One region of the Vibrio sp. JZG120 genome, then DNA from elsewhere that is predicted to be linked to it. Evidence: predicted binding sites of a transcription regulator. Region 1 holds the regulator's gene; each other region holds the start of a gene.
What was found. Region 1 encodes PurR, which represses purine synthesis genes. Its sites were predicted from a motif close to TNANGNAAACGTTTNCNTNA; they were not measured.
Positions count from the first base shown of each region.

Region 2: a site for PurR is predicted at 4,734-4,753, ahead of ACWPOD_RS19290 (NupC/NupG family nucleoside CNT transporter). Genes of this name have one in related genera too.
Region 3: a site for PurR is predicted at 1,934-1,953, ahead of glyA (serine hydroxymethyltransferase). Genes of this name have one in related genera too.

Region 1 covers NZ_JBSRRK010000004.1:583,815-590,478, forward strand. Annotated here, with positions in the region: gene elyC (envelope biogenesis factor ElyC) at 1-551, shown strand, start outside; gene torR (two-component system response regulator TorR) at 624-1,334, opposite strand; gene torD (molecular chaperone TorD) at 1,601-2,248, shown strand; gene purR (HTH-type transcriptional repressor PurR) at 2,716-3,720, shown strand; cyclic di-GMP riboswitch class I at 3,999-4,088, shown strand; gene ACWPOD_RS11080 (TfoX/Sxy family DNA transformation protein) at 4,205-4,795, shown strand; gene ACWPOD_RS11085 (TVP38/TMEM64 family protein) at 4,911-5,597, shown strand; gene ACWPOD_RS11090 (hypothetical protein) at 5,618-5,938, shown strand; gene ACWPOD_RS11095 (alpha/beta fold hydrolase) at 5,976-6,664, opposite strand, start outside.
Region 2 covers NZ_JBSRRK010000011.1:82,653-89,316, reverse strand. Annotated here, with positions in the region: gene fabG (3-oxoacyl-ACP reductase FabG) at 1-220, shown strand, start outside; gene ACWPOD_RS19310 (beta-ketoacyl-ACP synthase) at 217-1,440, shown strand; gene ACWPOD_RS19305 (membrane lipoprotein lipid attachment site-containing protein) at 1,486-2,076, opposite strand; tRNA gene ACWPOD_RS19300 (tRNA-Arg) at 2,186-2,262, opposite strand; gene folD (bifunctional methylenetetrahydrofolate dehydrogenase/methenyltetrahydrofolate cyclohydrolase FolD) at 2,466-3,326, shown strand; gene ACWPOD_RS19290 (NupC/NupG family nucleoside CNT transporter) at 3,394-4,593, opposite strand; gene ACWPOD_RS19285 (LysR family transcriptional regulator) at 4,851-5,795, opposite strand; gene ACWPOD_RS19280 (lytic murein transglycosylase) at 5,887-6,664, opposite strand, start outside.
Region 3 covers NZ_JBSRRK010000010.1:166,924-173,587, forward strand. Annotated here, with positions in the region: gene ACWPOD_RS18765 (winged helix-turn-helix domain-containing protein) at 1-969, opposite strand, end outside; gene ACWPOD_RS18770 (YitT family protein) at 1,060-1,662, opposite strand; gene glyA (serine hydroxymethyltransferase) at 2,010-3,260, shown strand; gene lipA (lipoyl synthase) at 3,709-4,674, opposite strand; gene lipB (lipoyl(octanoyl) transferase LipB) at 4,671-5,333, opposite strand; gene ybeD (DUF493 family protein YbeD) at 5,510-5,788, opposite strand; gene ACWPOD_RS18795 (serine hydrolase) at 5,928-6,664, opposite strand, start outside.

The sequences.
Region 1 (6,664 bases):
TCGACTACGTGATGGTTTTAGGGAATGGTCATGTTATCGATGACGAAATTCCACCCACCTCGCAGTTAAGCCGTGCAGCATTAATGCGCTTAACTGAAGGCATTCGTATTTTAAGAATGTATCCAGGTGCTAAATTAATTTTGTCTGGCTATGCTGGCGGTTCTGAAATTAGCCATGCGAGAATGATGGCGAACGTTGCCCTTGCGTTGGGAGTCGCGAAATCCGATATCATTTTATTAGAAGATGCGAAAGATACGTGGGAAGAGGCGCGTCAAGCGGCTGCATTCGTTCAACAAAAGGAGATTGTGTTAGTCACTTCAGCAAGCCACATGAGCCGTGCATTGTATGAGTTCAACGCAGCAGGCATTAAACCAATCCCAGCCCCGACCAACTTCTTAGCTATTAGCGAAATCAGTCAACCTTGGGATAAATACTCACCTAAAGCGCGTTACTTAGAACAAACAGAGCTTTATTGGCATGAGTACTTGGGCAGCATTTGGCAAAGGTTGCGTGATACTGTCGGCCAAACACCAATGGTTGAAGCAAAGTAGTACTATATTGAAACCACAAAAAAGGAGAGCCGAAGCTCTCCTTTTTCTTTTTAAGACTTAGGTTTGTTCAGTTTAATCACCAGCAAACATATAGCCTTCGCCGTGCACCGTCACAAAAATTTGTGGGTTCTTTGGATCAAACTCCATTTTTGCGCGCATACGTCGAATAAGAACATCAATAGTACGATCATTGGGAGCATCAACTCGGTGGCTGATCATATTCAAAATACGCTCGCGACTTAACACCTGGTTAGGGTAAGACGATAACGCCACCAAAAGTTCGTATTCTGCTTTGGTCAATTTTACGGGTTCGCCGTTACGGCTCAGCGCACGACGTTGAATGTCGAATGTCCACTCTCCAAAACGTACAATATGTTCTTCACTGGTTTCGTTCGCTTTCGCGCTACCGCTACGCGCTGCTGAAATACGCCACAGCAAGTTTTTAACGCGAACCAACAACTCCCTCAGTTCAAAAGGTTTTGTCACATAATCGTCAGCGCCCATTTCTAGGCCTACGATTTTATCAATGCTATCCGTGCGTCCTGTTACTAATATGATACCAATATCCGATTGGCTACGTAATTCACGAGTAAGCATCAGGCCGTCTTCACCCGGCAGGTTGATATCCAGCATGATTAGGTCTACATCACCCGCTTGCAGGACCTCACGCATTTCTGCGCCACTCTCTGCTTCGCTGACTTGGTAACCCTCATTTTGGAAATATCCCGCAAGCTTACTACGAGTTACAACATCATCTTCTACGACTAATACGTGATAGCTCATTTACACCACTTTTCTGTCTTCTTATTATCCAAGACGTATTCTATTCATAACTAGTAACATTTCTAGTCATAGATACATTAAAAAGCAAGATTTAGCGTTTTTATTGATTCAAAACAAGCTTACCCATCGCTATTAATAAACGTTAATTTTTGACCATAAAACATAATAATTATAGTTACTGCTATTCATTTTAATTGATTACACTTAGGGGATATCCCTAATTGACTTTGTGATGCACAACTTGAAGCATCATTCAGGAGCCCAAAATGCAAGAAGTGAAAGCTTTTAATGAAAAACGCGCTGAAATTTACTGGTGGTTTTCGAGCTTGTTCGCAAAAGAGCTAACAGAGAAAGAACTGGAAGCCTACCACAGTGTTGAAATTCGCAGTTTTCTAGCAGGTTTAGGTGAAAATGAGTCGCTGAAACCAGCCGTTGATAGCCTCGTTGATGCGCTAAACCGATTGCAAGATCGTGAAGACGCTCAATTGGAGCTTGCTGCTGACTTTTGTGAACTGTTTTTGAAGACAGAAAAATATGGCGCTCTTCCTTACGCATCGATGTACATCGGTGAATCAGGTTTGCTGAATGACAAGCCAGCCGAGGAAATGGAAAAGTTGATGGCAGAATTTGGCGTTCAAGTAGATGAAAATCTAAAAGAGCCTGCGGACCACTTAGCCGTTGAACTCGACTTTCTCGGCAACATGATTATCCGCTCAAACGAACTTGAGCAAGAAAAACACATGGAAGAAGCCTTCGTTAAACAAAACGACTTTATCCAGCAACAGTTGATGTCTTGGTTACCTCAGTTTGCAGACAAATGTAAACAATTCGACGAATTTGGGTTCTACTCGAGCGTCGCGAAACTATTAGTTGCATTTTGTAAACTAGACAGCGCTTACCTTATTGGGGAATAATTGCCGCCTATTTTTTAAGGAGCCCGCCTATCGGGCTTCCTGTATACCTGAAATAACTGAATGTAAGTAAGTTGGGTATATTATTCGTTTGCCTTAACTTAGCTCAAAGACGCTTGGTTATTTAGCAGTCAAAATGTGACTTCAAATACACAAATCTCTTGCTGAAAACATTGCTAGTCAGTCCACATAGGGCTAAAATGTGAGCGCAAACGATTAAATATGATTTATATGTAAACCGCTGAAATATAGCGGTTTTTGTGTTTTTTAACAGGTTGATGGCAATTTCTCATCAGATAGAAAAAAGATAAAATTCATCGACCGATGCTGCTACGTACCCTTTTGTCGTACTTGGACCAACCGCTGCCGAAACACTTAGCGCCAACCTTAGATTGCTGGGTGTAAAACCATTAGAGCATCAGGTACATCCAACACGACATATTTCAGTAGCTCGATACAGGACACCATTTATGGCCACTATAAAAGACGTTGCTCGCTTAGCCGGCGTTTCCACTACGACAGTTTCGCACGTTATCAATAAAACGCGTTTCGTTGCAGAAGCAACGCAAGAAAAAGTAATGAAAGCCGTGGACGAGTTGAATTACGCGCCAAGTGCGGTTGCACGCAGCCTAAAGTGCAACTCAACTCGTACTATTGGCATGTTAGTAACGCAGTCAACCAACCTATTCTTCTCAGAAGTGATTGACGGGGTTGAGAGCTACTGTTACCGCCAAGGCTACACTCTGATTCTGTGTAATACGGGTGGGATTTACGAAAAACAACGCGATTACATCCGTATGCTGGCTGAAAAACGTGTTGATGGCATCCTAGTGATGTGTTCTGACTTAACCGAAGAGCTTAAAGAGATGCTTGACCGTCATGCCGACATTCCTAAAGTGGTCATGGATTGGGGTCCAGAAAGCTCACAAGCGGACAAGATCATGGATAACTCAGAAGAAGGTGGCTACATCGCAACCAAACATCTGATCGACAATGGCCATACTGATATTGCTTGTCTAAGCGGTCATTTTGAAAAACTTGCTTGCCAAGAGCGCATTGCAGGTTTCCGTCGCGCGATGAGCGAAGCAAACCTAGCTGTAAATGAAGATTGGATCCTTGAAGGTAACTTTGAATGTGATACGGCCGTATTAGTCGCAGATAAAATTACAGCAATGGACAAACGTCCGACAGCGGTATTCTGTTTTAACGACACAATGGCTCTGGGCCTAATGAGCCGCCTACAACAAAACGGTATCAAAGTTCCTGATGATATTTCAGTGATCGGCTACGACAACATCGAGCTTGCGGAATACTTCTCTCCACCGTTAACCACTATCCACCAACCTAAACGTCGTGTGGGTAAAAATGCGTTCGAGATCCTACTTGAGCGAATCAAAGATAAAGAACACGAAAAGCGAATTTTCGAAATGCAACCTGAGCTTGTAATTCGAAACACCGTGAAGAAAATGAACTAAAATTCGCCAGATATAACGATGTCAAATAAGCGCTCTAAAAGGGCGCTTATTTTTTGTCTCTAAATAACTTTCCCCTGACTTAGGTTTGTTAGACAAAAAATCTCTAAGTCTCTGTTTTATATGTAGGTAAATCACACTCCCTCACAACCTCGAGATCATCCCGCCTTATTCTCAAATATGCACAAATATGCGCTTGTCGACACTTTTTATTGAACCAGAATCACACTTTTACGGGTAAAACGTGATGTTAATTCAATATACGAAGTATGCTCATTCTGTCACGCACAGGGCAAACCATTCGAAAGGGTGGGACGCAAAGCCTCCGGCCTGAACCATAGTACTATATGGAAGGTAGCGGGGTTACCGATGGCAAGTGTGCAAGCGATGACTTTACCCTGTAATGACATTGCTTTTGCGCATGTTTGCTACTCTCTCGGACCTGACTTTTGGTGGCGTAATATTAATTACACCGAGATAACAAAACATGGATAAACCGATACTCAAAGACTCTATGAAGCTATTTGAGGCACTTGGTAATATCAAGTCGCGCTCAATGTTTGGTGGCTTCGGACTATTCGCTGATGAAACAATGTTTGCACTAGTTGTAAATAATCAGCTTCATATAAGAGCAGACCAACAAACTTCATCTGACTTCGAGAAACAAGGGCTAAAGCCTTACGTTTATAAAAAACGTGGCTTCCCAGTCGTTACTAAGTACTACGCAATTTCCAACGATTTATGGGAGTCTAGCGAACGCTTAATCGAAGTAGCTAACCAATCGTTGAAAAAGGCAAAGCTTGAAAAAGAACAGCAAGCAACTACAAAGCCTAATCGCTTAAAAGATTTGCCTAACTTACGACTGGCAACTGAACGCATGCTGAAAAAAGCAGGCATTGAGTCAGTAGAAAAACTGGAAGAGGAAGGTGCACTTAACGCTTATAAAGCGATAAGAGATACGCACTCTGCAACCGTCAACATTGAGCTGTTATGGGCACTAGAAGGTGCTATTAACGGTACTCATTGGAGCGTTGTACCTCAAGCTCGCCGAGATGAGTTGATGAATGGCCTCCAATAAAAGTCGGCCTTAAAAACTATCTTGTAAAACCGCAGTCTAATCTGCGGTTTTTTTGTGAAATTTTTTCGACTTTCATTCTGTCTTATTACATATATCCCAAATTGGAATCATAAATATGAATAAGAAACTGATATTAGGCCTAATCCTGGTCGCGATCATTATCTTTTTAGGCGTTAACTTTAGTCAGTATTTAACGTTGGAAAATGCAAAAGCACAACAAGAAGCGCTGACCACATACATCGATCAGAACTTTGTTTTTTCGGCAGCTATTTACTTTTTTGCCTACATTGCAATTACCGCTTTTTCTATTCCTGGGGCAGCTGTGGTTACATTACTTGGTGCGGCTCTATTTGGTTTTTGGACGAGCTTATTACTGGTTTCTTTCGCCAGTACTATGGGTGCAACACTAGCATTTTTAAGCAGCCGATATTTGCTGCGTGACTGGGTACAAAACAAGTTTGGCAATAAGTTAATCGCAATTAATCAAGGTGTCGAAAAAGACGGTGCATTTTATCTATTTTCCTTGCGTCTCATTCCGGTATTCCCTTTCTTTCTTATCAACTTGTTGATGGGCTTAACGCCAATGTCTGTAGGTCGATTTTACCTTACTAGCCAAGTAGGTATGTTGCCAGGCACTGCAGTTTACTTAAACGCCGGTACTCAGTTAGCAACAATTGAAAGCCTGTCAGGCATTATTTCACCTGCGGTATTGGCCTCTTTTGCGTTACTGGGGCTGTTTCCAATCATCACTAAATGGGTTATGAATAAAGTAAGGCCAACACCGAGTCAGCAAAACTCATAATTAGTAAGTGGACGTGTTTAATGAAAATATTCATTGCTAAAAACCCAGCAGAAGCGCATATCGTGTGCGAATTATTGAAAACCGAGCAAGTCTACTGTGAAGTCCGCGGAGAAGGTATTTTCGGTTTAAAAGGAGAGCTGCCGTTTAGTGATGATACCGATCCTTATGTCTGGCTTTTTGACGCCAAACAACAAGTAAAAGCAGAAGGAATAGTACAAGCCTACCGCAAACAATCCGATGGAAATGAGTATCAAGATTGGCAGTGCCCGAAGTGCCATGAGGTAAACGAGGGGCAGTTTGGTGCTTGTTGGCAATGTGGACATCAAATAGGGGAGCCTTAATAACTCCCCTACTCCTACTCAATCGATTTATTCAGCGCTAAGCAGAAACCATTTGCTGCTTAATAAATTCGATGGAATGTTGATTGAAATCTTCAGGGCGCTCAACATTACAAACATGACCACAGTTGGGGATCTCTCGTAAAACACTAAGCTTATGCGCCGCAACCATTTCTTTAACAGGCTTAATAAACATGTAATCTCTGTCGCCCATTAAATAGAGTGTGGGAATGGGTAACTCTCGATCTTTAAAATACTTCATTAAAGGATTTACATCAGCAGCAAGAATAAACCAACGTTTAAATTCTTTTTGGCAAAGCTTCTTGGCCTCACGAATAAAAAGATGGCGAGACTCTCGCTGGCTTCTCTGTGGCATAACAATGTACGCAAAAAGTTTGTAGAGCCACATGTACGGCAGAATGTGCTTACAAAAATTACCTAATTTAACCAATATTTGAGAACGAGTATTGAGCCTTGTGACAGCGCCACCGAGCACCATTGAACGCACGCGCTCTGCTGATAATTCAGCAAGGTTTCGAACAATAATGGTACCAAGCGACATACCGACAAAATGAGCGGATTGGATCTTTAAATGGTCCAATACTTTCAAAATATCTTGGGTGACTTCCGTAAAGGTATAACGGCTGGCAATGAGCTCTTTAAGTAACTGATTTGACTTTCCATGACCTCTTAAATCGATCAGCAATAAGTTAAAGTGTTGCTTGTAAG
Region 2 (6,664 bases), on a different contig from region 1:
TGAACTGGCAAAACGCAAAATCACCGTTAACTGCGTTGCACCGGGACTTATCGACACAGGCATGGTAGACGAACACGTAAAAGAACACGCGATGCCGCAAATTCCTTTGCGCCGCATGGGAGAGCCAGAAGAAGTTGCTGGTTTAGTCAGTTACCTTATGTCTGACATCGCAGGCTATGTAACTCGCCAAGTCATTTCGGTAAACGGAGGCCTAGTATGAGCCGTCGAGTTGTTGTAACCGGAATGTCGGGTGTGACTGCGTTTGGTAACGATTGGCAATCTGTCGAACCAAAACTGCGTGACTGCCAGAACGCGACGCAATACATGCCTTCTTACGAACAGTATGATGGCTTGAACACCAAGCTCGCGGCACCCATTTTAGATTTTGATCTGCCAAAGCACTACAAGCGCAAACAAGTACGTGGCATGGGGCGAGTTTCCAAATTAGCGACCGTCGCAACAGAAAACGCACTAAGCCAAGCAGGCTTGATTGGTAACGACGTGCTAACCAACGGTCAAACGGGTATCGCATACGGCTCATCAACAGGCAGTACCGACGCAATCGGCGCATTTGGTGTCATGCTGAATGAGAAAACCACTAAAGCGATCACCGCAACGACTTACGTGCAGATGATGCCGCACACTACGGCAGTGAACGTTGGTCTATTTTTCGGTTTGAAAGGCCGAGTGATCCCAACCAGCAGTGCATGTACCTCTGGCAGCCAAGCAATCGGCTATGCCTACGAAGCGATCAAACACGGCTACCAAACGGTCATGGTTGCTGGTGGCGCTGAAGAACTGTGCCCAACGGAATCCGCTGTCTTCGATACCCTTTTTGCCACCAGTCTGAAAAATGAAGACCCGAAAAGCACACCAAGACCTTATGACTCCGATCGCGATGGTTTGGTGATTGGTGAAGGTGCGGGAACGCTGGTTCTGGAAGAGTACGAACACGCCGTCGCTCGTGGCGCGAAAATCTATGCAGAAATCATCGGTTTTGCCAGCAACTGTGATGCCGCACACGTCACTCAACCACAGATGGAAACCATGCAAATCTGTATGGAAATGGCTTTGCAAAACGCGGGCATTCCAGCTGAGAAGATCGACTATGTATCTGCTCACGGCACTGCCACCGACCGCGGCGATATTGCGGAAAGCAACGCAACAGCGAATGCTCTGGGCAAAGTGCCAATAAGTTCACTCAAGAGCTACTTTGGCCACACACTAGGCGCCTGTGGCGCGATTGAAGCGTGGCTAGGTTTAGAAATGATGCACACAGGCTGGTTCAACCCAACGCTCAACCTAAAAAACCTCGACGAGCAATGTGGTGATTTAGACTACATCGCCGGACAAGGCCGAGAGCTGGACGTGAAATATTTGATGAGTAACAACTTCGCCTTTGGCGGCATCAACACCTCCATCATCTTTAAAAAGATGTAATGCCCTTAATAAATGCAAAAGCGCTGGTTAACCAGCGCTTTTTTGTTAGTTGAAGGCAACTGAACGGTGCTTGCAACGATAGATATCAGCAGAAACAGATGTTGGAGTTTGTCCTTCAGACTCAATAATATTAGTCACATGATATCGATTACCACCCGCCATGTAGACTTGGTTAGACAACTCATCAAAAAGAGAGCCTTTCTGGCTTTCTGATACAACTTTGTTTCCAATCACTTTGCACTCATTGTTTTCGACTTCTGCAAACGAGATGGGTTGAACTTCATTTGCACCAGGTAGTAATTTAACTTTCTCAGCTTCTAAACTGATTTTGGCAACCTGGCAGTCATAAAGCTCCGCAACAACACTAGATGGGCGTCCACGGCTAGTATCTAGAACAGTTGCGATATGGTACCGGTTTCCACCAGATGCGTAAGTTTGATTCTTAAGTATACGATCTACATTGTTTGGATGAACATCCTCGATCGTGTAAGAGTCAACCATTCTGCAATTAAGGTTTTTAATTGCAATATCAGTAATTGGGGTAATATTTATAGCTTGGGGTAAAACACGAACTTTGCGTGTGACACACCCACTTAAAAGAGTAACAATCAATGCAGTAAAAATTATTTTTTTCATGAGTTTAAGCATCAAAATAAAGCTCATGTAACAGAGCTAAGTTAATACATTTGAGACAAGATCGACAAAGCCCCGACAACTCAAAGAGTTATCGGGGCTTTTGAATAAATGGCACGCCCTATTGGATTCGAACCAATGACCACATCCTTAGAAGGGACGTGCTCTATCCAGCTGAGCTAAGGGCGCGCTACAGGGACAGGATTATACGAGTTCAAACGGGTAAATCAACGGGTTTTCATAACATTCTGATCTGAATGCCTAAAAAAAGTCCATCAAAACGCTTAATGTTCAAAAACACCACAAAGCAAACGTTTGCGTATGGATGTTAATAAGAAATTCTGCGACAATGCGCCGCAGATAATTTGCCTTCTTAATTTATAAGGAAAGTCATGACTGCTCAAAATATAGACGGAACTCTCATTTCCCAAACTGTTCGCTCCGAAGTGGCTGCACGTGTTAAAGCACGTGTTGAAGCTGGGCTACGTGCTCCTGGTTTAGCAGTGGTTCTAGTTGGTGAAGATCCTGCTTCTCAGGTTTATGTCGGTAGCAAACGCCGCGCATGTGAAGAAGTTGGGTTTGTTTCTAAGTCTTTTGACCTTCCTGCGTCTAGCTCAGAAGAAGAGTTACTAGCGCTGATTGATGAATTAAACAACGATGATGAAATTGACGGCATTCTAGTGCAATTACCCCTTCCTGCGGGCATCGACACAACACATGTTTTAGAGCGCATTCACCCAGAGAAAGACGTGGATGGCTTCCACCCTTACAACGTTGGTCGTCTTGCACAACGTATTCCAAAGCTTCGCTCTTGCACGCCAAAGGGCATCATTACCCTACTAGACCGTTACAACATAGAGCTTCGTGGCAAACATGCTGTTGTGGTTGGTGCATCAAACATTGTTGGCCGTCCTATGACACTTGAGCTGCTGCTTGCGGGCTGTACAACGACAACATGTCACCGTTTTACCAAAGACCTAGAGAGTCATGTGCGTCAAGCTGACGTTGTCGTAGTTGCGGTTGGTAAGCCAAACTTCATCCCTGGAGAGTGGATTAAGAAAGGTGCAGTGGTTATCGATGTCGGCATTAACCGTCTTGATTCAGGCAAGCTAGTTGGCGACGTGGAATACGATAAAGCACGTGAAAGTGCGAGCTTTATTACTCCTGTCCCTGGTGGTGTTGGCCCAATGACCGTCGCAAGCTTAATTGAGAACACGATGCTCGCTTGCGAGCAGTTCCACACAGACAAATAACGTAAACTTCAGATACGAAAAAGGCTCCGCAAGGGGCCTTTTTGCTAATTTTAGGTATCTCTTTCAATTACAGGCTTAAAATCACGCCCGCAATCGAAGCGCTCATTAAGTTCGCCATGACACCAGCGATAATCGCACGGAAACCATGTTTAGAAACAAATGCACGCTTTTCAGGTACCAATGAGCCCAACCCACCAATCAGCATCGCCATGCTTGAGATGTTTGCAAAGCCACACAAAGCAAACGTCACGATTGCTTGTGAGTGTTCACTAAGTTGAGATTTCACTTCTGCAAGCTGGATGAAAGCGACGAACTCATTCACCACAATCTTATTACCAATCAGCGAGCCTGCTGTGGTTGCTTCTTGCCATGGTACACCTAATAACCAAGCGACAGGTGCGAATACATAACCTAGGATCAGCTCGAAGCTTAGTGGCGTCCCAACAAGATCACCAATCCAACCTAGCATGCCGTTTAACATTGCAATGACACTGATGAAAGCCAATAGCGTACCACCTACCGATACAGCAATGCGTACACCCGCCATTGCACCATCGGCTAATGCTTCTACTACGTTGGTTGCACGTGGAATTTCAACTTGGCTAATGTCGATATCTGCTGCTTTATCCGTATCTTCTGGCATTAAAATTTTTGCCATCAGCAAGCCCGCAGGTGCCGACATAAATGCAGCAGCGATCAGGTAGTTAAGGTCAACGCCCAGTGACGCGTAACCGACCAACGTTCCACCAGCAACAGAAGCCAAACCACCTGTCATCACCGCAAAGAACTGCGAGTCGGTCATGTGCTTTAGGTATGGCTTTACCATCAATGGCGCTTCAATGGTGCCAACAAAAATATTCGCCGTTGCAGACAAAGACTCCGCACGACCGATACCCAGCAGCTTTTGAATACCGCCACCGATAAAGTTGATGATTTTTGGCATCACACCAATGTGATAAAGACCTGAGATAAGAGAGGAAAAGAAAACGATGATACCCAGAACATTGATCGCAAAGGTGAAGCCCCCTGTCGCCAAATTACCGAATAAAAACGCAATGCCCTCTTGACCATAGTTGATCAAATTCGACACTACGCTGCTCACTGAATTCAGCGCATCTCGTCCTGCTGGTACATATAAAACCAACAACGCAAACAGTACCTGCAAAGCAAACGCAAACGACACTGTTCTCAGCTTTATATTTTTTCTATTTGTAGAAAGTAGCCATGCTACGAATAGTATGGCTACGATACCAATAATTGAGTTCATAAAATGAATCCGACAGAAGGGGGATATGGAAGGCACCGGATTGTATAGCGGACTCAAAATGCTGCAAGTTGAGGATGTTAACAGTGTGAAAAGTTTAAGCGCCCAATAATTGACCTTAATTATAAGGCATTGAATTATATAAATATAAACGTTTGCTTATTTTTATTATTTCTATATGGAAAAGATGTTTCTAGTTCTGGAAAAATTTTTGTGAAGTGAATCACCTTATGTGCCGTTCAATAACGTCATTGATCCTGTTACTTAGGAATAGATATGTAAGGCGCTAGACGTTGATCCCAATGACACGGGTTACCGATCTTCTGTTTGATGAAGTTAATCACTGCGGATATTTTTTTGGGCATATGTTGGCGGCTTGGATACACCGCATAAAACGGCATCGACTGGCTTGCTTTCCAGTCCGGTAACAACTGTATTAACTTACCCGTTCTAAACTCATCACCCAGTAAGTAAGTGGCAAGGTAGGCAATGCCCCAACCTGCAATGGCTGCATCCCGAACGGCTTCAGCCAGATCCACTGAATAGTTACCCGAGACTTTTACGTTCAATTCTTGCTGATCTTTGGTAAACGCCCACCCCGTATAGTCGCGCTCCCAGCTTCTGTATATAAGGCAGTTATGAGAAGACAAATCATCCGGCTCTGTTGGCGTATCATGTTTCAATAAGTAATCTGGTGATGCCGCTACAACAAACTGGCAATCCGTCAAACGCTGCGCAATGTAGCCTTCAGGTAAATGCTCGTTGTTGGTTACCCATAAATCGAGCCCTTCGGCTAACATATCGACCTTATAGTCAAACAGATGTACTTCCACTTGAAGTTGAGGATAAAGTTCGCGTAACTCTTGAATCGCTGGGATAATGTGTAAGGTACCAAATGATTGCGACAATCCAAGACGTACCAAACCTGCCACTTCATCCCGCTGGGTCTCCATCTCTAATGTGGCGCTGCTCACCGCTTGTACCACTTGCTCACAGTGATGAAAAAAGGTTTTCCCTGCCTCAGTCGGCGTAAAGCTTCGCGTAGTGCGTTGAACAAGCTTGATACCAAGAGACGCTTCTAGCTGACTCAACTGCTTACTCACATGAGACACCGACACGCCTAAGCTCTTTGCAGCCGCTGTGAAGCTTTTATGTTTAAGAAGAGCGGAGAAAATCACCATTTGTGCGGCACGTTCAGATAACACGCTTTACCTCGATTTGATTATAGGAAAAACAAAGGACTCCGAAGAGCCCTCATATTGAATACTGGATGCCAAGTGATTATTTGATAACAGCTCAGTATTTGATTCGGTCAGCCAAGTGACTCACGGCGAGTGCGAAGTAGTAAGAGCGGTTCCACTTCATCAGTACGTTGTAGTTATTGTAAACCAGATACGTACGACCATTTTCGTCGTCCGGCATGATCAACCATGCTTTGATGTCTTCATCCAGTTTTGGCAACGGACTACCGTCGTATTTTGTGATGCCAAGTTTGCTCCACTCCTGAAGGTATTTACCTTTTTCAGCTGTGCGCCCTTCTAAGCTGCGATCAATGCCTTTAGGAACTTTCACTTGGCGACCCCAAGTATATTTGTCATCCCAGCCGGACTTGCTCAAATAGTTAGCGGTTGATGCAAATACGTCGACTTCAGATTGCCAAATGTCTTTTTTACCATCCCCGTTGCCGTCAGCGGCAAAACGTAGGAAAGAGCTTGGCATAAATTGACACTGTCCCATCGCACCAGCCCAAGAACCTTTAAAATTATCTAGCTCGATATGGCCTTGATCGAGGATCTGCAATGCCGACATGGTCTCTTTACGGAAAAACTCTTCACGACGACCTTCAAATGCCATTGTCGACAACGCGTCAATCACTTTGAAGTTACCCGTAAATTTACCAAAGTTACTTTCTACACCCCACAGCGCCACGATAAAGCGAGGCTGCACACCGTACTCATCGCCTATACGCTTTAGCTCGGTGTAATGCTCTTTATAGAGTTGTCTTGCTTGCTTCACCTTCCATTCAGGCACCGCGCGAGGAATGTATTCATCCAACGTCAGTTTCTTCTCTGGC
Region 3 (6,664 bases), on a different contig from region 1:
TTGGTGAACGTCTGACAGCTGCCATGTGCTTGCCGAAGGTGCAGGCAAGTTGAAGTATTGCGCGACATCTGAGTGAATTTGGAAGATATCCGATTGTAGGTCGGATAAGCGCAGTGTGTATTCGTTGCGAAACGCCAGTTTCCCTGTCGCAGGATAAATAAGGTTCATCTGAGCTTTCAAGGTGCCTTGCTCTGCGCCGTCTTTTAACTCTATGTTGAGTTCGTAATCACTGGTCTGCATGTTTCGCGCGCCAGGGAAATACGGCGTATGACCGATAGGATCAAGAAAGTAACTGGGAGCGTCTTGGTTGGCGATGTCGGTGTATGGATATTCGACCTGTTGTTGCAGCAAGATGGCTTTGACCAGTATGCGATATTTTCTTGCTTGGGAGCCAATCGCATCGACACGGTTGAGCAGCAACTCGACTTTGGGGATAAGTAACTGATGACGTGTTTGCTGCGTTGAAATCTCTTGGCGTTGCCATAACAAGCTTGCGAGCGTCACGCTACAAACCACAAGTACGGCACATAAGCTATAAGCCAAAATCAGCTTGATGTTCTTACGGTTCGCAACTTGAGCTGTAATAGCACGTCGATGGTTTTTCGCTGGTGGCACTAAACGGATATTCGCTGGGTTTAGAAAGTAACCTTTGCGAGGATAAGTGACCAAGAGCTTAGTCGCATCGTACTCGGGGAGATGCTGTTGTAGCAGCGCACGTAAGGTGCTAATGCGGTTAGTGAGTACATTCTTAGAGATGAATTTGCTCTGCCAAATGGTTTCGATAATGGTATCGGCAGAGAGCGGATGTCCCACGCGTGTTAGCAGCAGCTCTAATAACTCAATGGTACGAGGTTCGAGATCAATCGCGACAGTGTCTTGATGAAGAGTTTGTGTCTTCGGATTATAGACCAACTCGCCAATCGCAATACAACTGTGAGTTTGTTTGGCTTGTTGCAAAAAATCGCGCATACCGCACCGCGTTATTTGGAAATGGCGAAATATTATATAGCGATTGGAGCGCGAAATCTTATAAATTGCGCTCCAATTATCATCAAAAGTTTATGAACCGTAGGTCACGGAATAGCGATGAGGCTTGTGGTTCATCGCTAACACGACATTCAGTGCAAACGCGCCCAAAATCGAAAGACCAATTACTTCTGGAGTGACAAAGAAGAATGACGCAAACAGGATGCACGCATCGATTGCCATTTGGCTTTTGCCAACTGAAATGCCAAATTTGTCCTGAATAAATAAACACAGCACGTTAAAGCCACCTAAGCTGGAGCGATGTCGGAACAAGATCAGCATACCGAGTCCCATTAAAAGCCCACCTGCGACGGCACAATAAACTTCATTTACCGATTCGAGCGAGATTAGCAAATAAAGATGATCGGCAAAGATAGAAACCAAAGCGCCAGAAATGGCACTATTAATGGCGAAATGACGGCCGAAGCGTTTCCATGCTAGCAAGTAAAAGGGACTGTTTGCTAAAAAGTACAGCACACCAAACGTAAAAGGTGTAAATTGGCTAATAAGCAGAGCCAATCCTGTCGTCCCCCCTGTTAGGAGGTTTGCGGATTGGAGAAAGAAAACGCCTTGAGCTACCAAAAAGGTACCCGTGAGAATCGCTATCCAGTCTTCTTTTAATGAGTGTTTTTCCATCAATGTTGCAGTCATTAGTGATAAATAAGGCGTGCATAGTAGTAAAAAGATGATCTTTTCGGTAGCTAGAGGGTAAAATTTACGGTAAACCTATGTAATTGCTGTTTTACAGGGTGTAAAGCACAAAATTGACAGGCAGTAGATCGTCGTTATGCAATTGCAATGCGGGCGTGATACAGATTGCTTGCCATCATGAAAAAACTGCATGAGAAAAATTGTAAATTTCTCTTTATGACCCAGATCAAATTATGTAGAATGCGCGCCATTAGGGTGACGAAAACGTTTGCGTAGGGTCATTCAACAGTTTTTTTGCAACTTTCAGTACTAATCTGAGTCAGGAGATACAGATGCTTAAGCGTGATATGAACATCGCAGATTACGATGCGGAACTGTTCGCAGCTATCCAGGAAGAAACTCTTCGCCAGGAAGAACACATTGAACTTATCGCTTCTGAAAACTACACAAGCCCACGTGTAATGGAAGCGCAAGGTTCTCAGCTAACGAACAAATACGCTGAAGGCTACCCAGGCAAGCGTTACTACGGCGGTTGTGAGTACGTAGATAAAGCGGAACAACTTGCTATCGACCGTGCATGCAAACTGTTCGGTTGTGAATACGCGAACGTACAGCCTCACTCAGGTTCTCAAGCAAACAGCGCGGTTTACATGGCGCTTCTTAACCCAGGCGATACAGTTCTAGGCATGAGCCTAGCGCACGGTGGTCACCTGACTCACGGTTCTCCAGTAAACTTCTCTGGTAAGCACTACAACGTTATCCCTTACGGTATCGATGAAGCGGGTCAAATCAACTACGACGAGATGGAACAGCTAGCGCTTGAGCACAAGCCTAAGATGATCATCGGTGGTTTCTCTGCTTACTCGCAAATCGTTGATTGGAAGCGCATGCGTGAAATCGCGGACAAAGTAGATGCTTACCTTTTCGTTGATATGGCGCACGTAGCGGGTCTTATCGCAGCAGGCGAATACCCAACACCTGTTCCACACGCTCACGTGGTAACAACAACGACGCACAAAACACTAGCAGGTCCTCGCGGTGGTCTTATCTTGTCAAATGCTGGCGAAGATATGTACAAGAAATTGAACTCAGCAGTGTTCCCTGGTGGTCAAGGTGGCCCTCTAATGCACGTTATCGCTGGTAAAGCAGTAGCGTTCAAAGAAGCGATGGAGCCAGAGTTCAAAGCTTACCAAGCTCGCGTAGTGAAAAACGCAAAAGAAATGGTTGGTCAATTCCAAGAGCGTGGCTACAAAATCGTATCTAACGGCACAGAAAACCATTTGTTCCTTGTGGACCTGATCGACAAAGACATCACTGGTAAAGACGCAGACGCGGCACTAGGTGCAGCAAACATCACAGTGAACAAAAACTCGGTACCAAATGACCCACGCAGCCCATTCGTAACGTCTGGTATCCGTGTAGGTACGCCAGCGATCACTCGCCGTGGCTTCACTGAAGAAGATGCAAAAGAGCTAGCAAACTGGATGTGTGACGTTCTAGATAACATCGGCAACGAAGAAGTTATCGAAGCGACTAAACAGAAAGTGCTCGAAATTTGTAAGCGTCTACCGGTTTACGCCTAACTGTTCTTCATAGAATGAGTCGATTTCGGTGTCGAACATACTCATTTGCTCGCGCAAACTCCGTGTGTTCTCCTAGAACTCGACTCGTCTATTTTGAACATTGATATACTAAAGGTCCTCAATTGAGGGCCTTTTTGTTTGTCTGGCGTTTGGAATGAGATATAGCGAAGAGTGTGTGATAAGGAGATGGCTACCAACACTTGTCCCTTTCAATATATCCAAACCGCGTCATTCCGACGAGCCTAGGCGAGATCAGGAATCTTGTTGAGGCACACTCTTTTACTCAGCGTTTCCCAAAAAATCATCAGTACGTTGGAAACTGATTCTCAATAACGCTCGTTCCTCGCTGTTCAGAATGACGGAGGTAGAATGGCTTTTTATCACCATTTGACTGATACAAAAAAGGTTGGCACTGAGCCAACCTTTTCTCTTCAAAATAAGCGAGTGCTTATTTAATCTCGATGCCTTGAGCCTGCATATCGGCATGGTAAGAAGAGCGAACAAATGGACCACACGCTGCGTGCGTGAAGCCAAGCTCTAGTGCAACTTCTTTTAGCTCGTCAAACTCTGATGGCGGAACGTAACGCTCTACTGGCAAGTGGTGACGGCTTGGCGCTAGGTACTGACCTAGAGTTAGCATCGTTACGCCGTGTGCGCGTAGATCTTTCAGTACTTCGATGATTTCTTCTTTGGTTTCACCAAGACCCATCATCAAACCAGATTTGGTCGGTACATCTGGATGCTGCTCTTTGAACTTCTTAAGAAGCTCAAGTGACCATTTGTAGTTCGCACCTGGGCGAGCTTTACGGTAAAGACGTGGTGCTGTTTCTAAGTTGTGGTTGAAGACATCTGGCGGATTGTCTTTCATTAGATCAAGCGCTACATCCATACGACCTCGGAAGTCAGGAACCAGAGTTTCAATCTTAATATGCGGGTTTAATGCACGGATCTCGCGGTTACAGTCGGCAAAGTGCTGTGCACCACCATCACGCAGATCGTCACGGTCAACAGAAGTGATTACTACGTATTTCAGCTTCATATCGGCGATGGTTTTCGCCAGTTTTTGAGGCTCTTCTGCTTCCGGTGGTAATGGGCGGCCATGAGCAACGTCACAGAAAGGACAACGACGAGTACAAATAGCACCTAAGATCATGAAGGTAGCTGTACCGTGGTTAAAACATTCCGCTAGGTTAGGGCAAGATGCTTCTTCACATACGGAGTGAAGTTTATTCTTGCGCATCGCCGCCTTGATGTCTTGAATTCGTTGGCTGTCGGCTGGTAGCTTGATCTTCATCCAATCAGGCTTACGTAGCACTTCTTTCTGCTCTGTAGGCATGTTCTTTACGGGAATCAATGCCATTTTATCGGCGTCACGATATTTAACGCCTTTTTCCATCTGGATTGGTTTGCTCATGCTTTATTACCTTGAGAAGGTGCTTCTGTGCTGAATTCTACTTGCTCATAGTCGAGCAAAGTAACGAGTTCTTCTATTAATTGTTTTTCTACGGCTTCTACATTGTCTGGGCCGCCAAATTGGCTGACCTGAACCATTTCCATACCTTCATAACCACAAGGGTTAATACGCAGAAACGGTGTTAAATCCATATTTACGTTCAAGGCTAAGCCATGAAACGAGCATCCTTTACGAATGCGTAAACCGAGAGAGCATATTTTTTTACCGTCAACGTAAACGCCTGGTGCGTCAGGTCGCGCGGCCGAATCGATATTGTATGCTTTTAGCGTGTTGATCACGAGGTTCTCGATAGTGGTAACGAGATCTCGTACACCTAATTTTTTGCGGCGTAAGTTGATCAAGAAATAGGCGACCAACTGACCAGGGCCATGATACGTAACCTGGCCTCCGCGATCACTTTGTACAACAGGAATGTCACCAGTGTTAATAAGGTGCTCAGCTTTACCTGCCTGACCTTGCGTAAATACTGGGTTATGTTCTACCAACCAGACTTCATCAGGGGTTTCTTCTGTGCGTTGGTCGGTGAACTCATGCATCGCCTTCCATACAGGCTCATAGTCTTGGCGGCCAAGTCGTTTTACAACAAGTTGGTGTTGCATGGGAATTCCTGTTGCTAATATATAAAGTTTTTGGATTATAAACCGGATAACCCTGATGCTCTACCGCTGAGTAACAGATTTTTAACTGAAAGCGATGTAAAGTTTTGTTATCTAGTTGATAAATAAAAAGAAAGCAGCCGAAGCTGCTTTCAAAAAAAATTTAATCTATCAAAAAATTATAGAACCATGCGCACGATGTCAATTTCACCTAACTCTTTGTATAGCGTCTCAACTTGCTCGATAGACGTCGCAGTGATGTTGATTGATACCGAGTGGTAGTTGCCCTTAGCACTTGGTTTAACGGTCGGGCTGTAGTCACCTGGAGCATGGCGCTGAATAACTTCAAGAACAAGCTCTGGAAGTTCAGGCTTTGCATGACCCATTACCTTGTAAGTAAATGAACAAGGGAACTCAAGCAGGTCTTTTAATTTTGCATCAGAGTTGATGGTTAGCATATCGATAACTCCAGTAGATATTCGTTGCGGTGCGAAATAGTACAGTCAAATTAGGGGGAACTCAAGACGAGGATCTCAAACTTAAAAAGCCGCCCTTTCAGGCGGCTTTGCGAATAAGTTTGCTACTCTAACGTTCTTCTTAGAAGAAGCTCTTGAATAACAATACGATGTAATCCCACATGCGGCTAAATAGACTACCTTGCTCTACGGTTTCTAGTGCCATTAGTGGGTATTCGGCAATATCTTCACCATCGATCTGATAGTATAGCTTACCAACTACATCACCTTTATTAATTGGGGCTTCTAGCTCTTTTTCAAGGACGAAGCTGGCTTTTAGGTTTTTCGCTTCACCACGTGGTAGTGTTACGTAAGTATCTTGGTCAAGGCCCAACGCTACAGTGTCTTTGTTACCCATCCACACTTTTTCTTCAACGAACGTTTCACCTGCTTTGTGCGGTGCTACTGTTTCGAAGAAACGGAAGCCGTAGCTTAGTAGCTTTTTGCTTTCTGACTTACGAGCATTGGCATCTTTCGTACCCATAACGACCGCAACCAAACGCATTTGGCCTTCAGTTGCTGAACTTACTAGGCTGTAACCCGCATTGCTTGTGTGACCCGTTTTGATGCCATCAACGTTCATGCTCTTATCCCAAAGTAGACCGTTACGGTTGTATTGGGTGATGCCGTTGTAAGTAAATTTCTTCTCTGAGTACACGCGGTACTCATTTGGTACGTCACGGATCAGGGCTTTACCTAGCAATGCCATGTCGTATGGTGTCGAGTACAGCTCGGCGTTATCTAGACCATGAACGTTGGCAAAGTGCGAGTTCGTCATACCTAGTGTGTTGGCCCAAGCGTTCATTAGGTCAACAAACG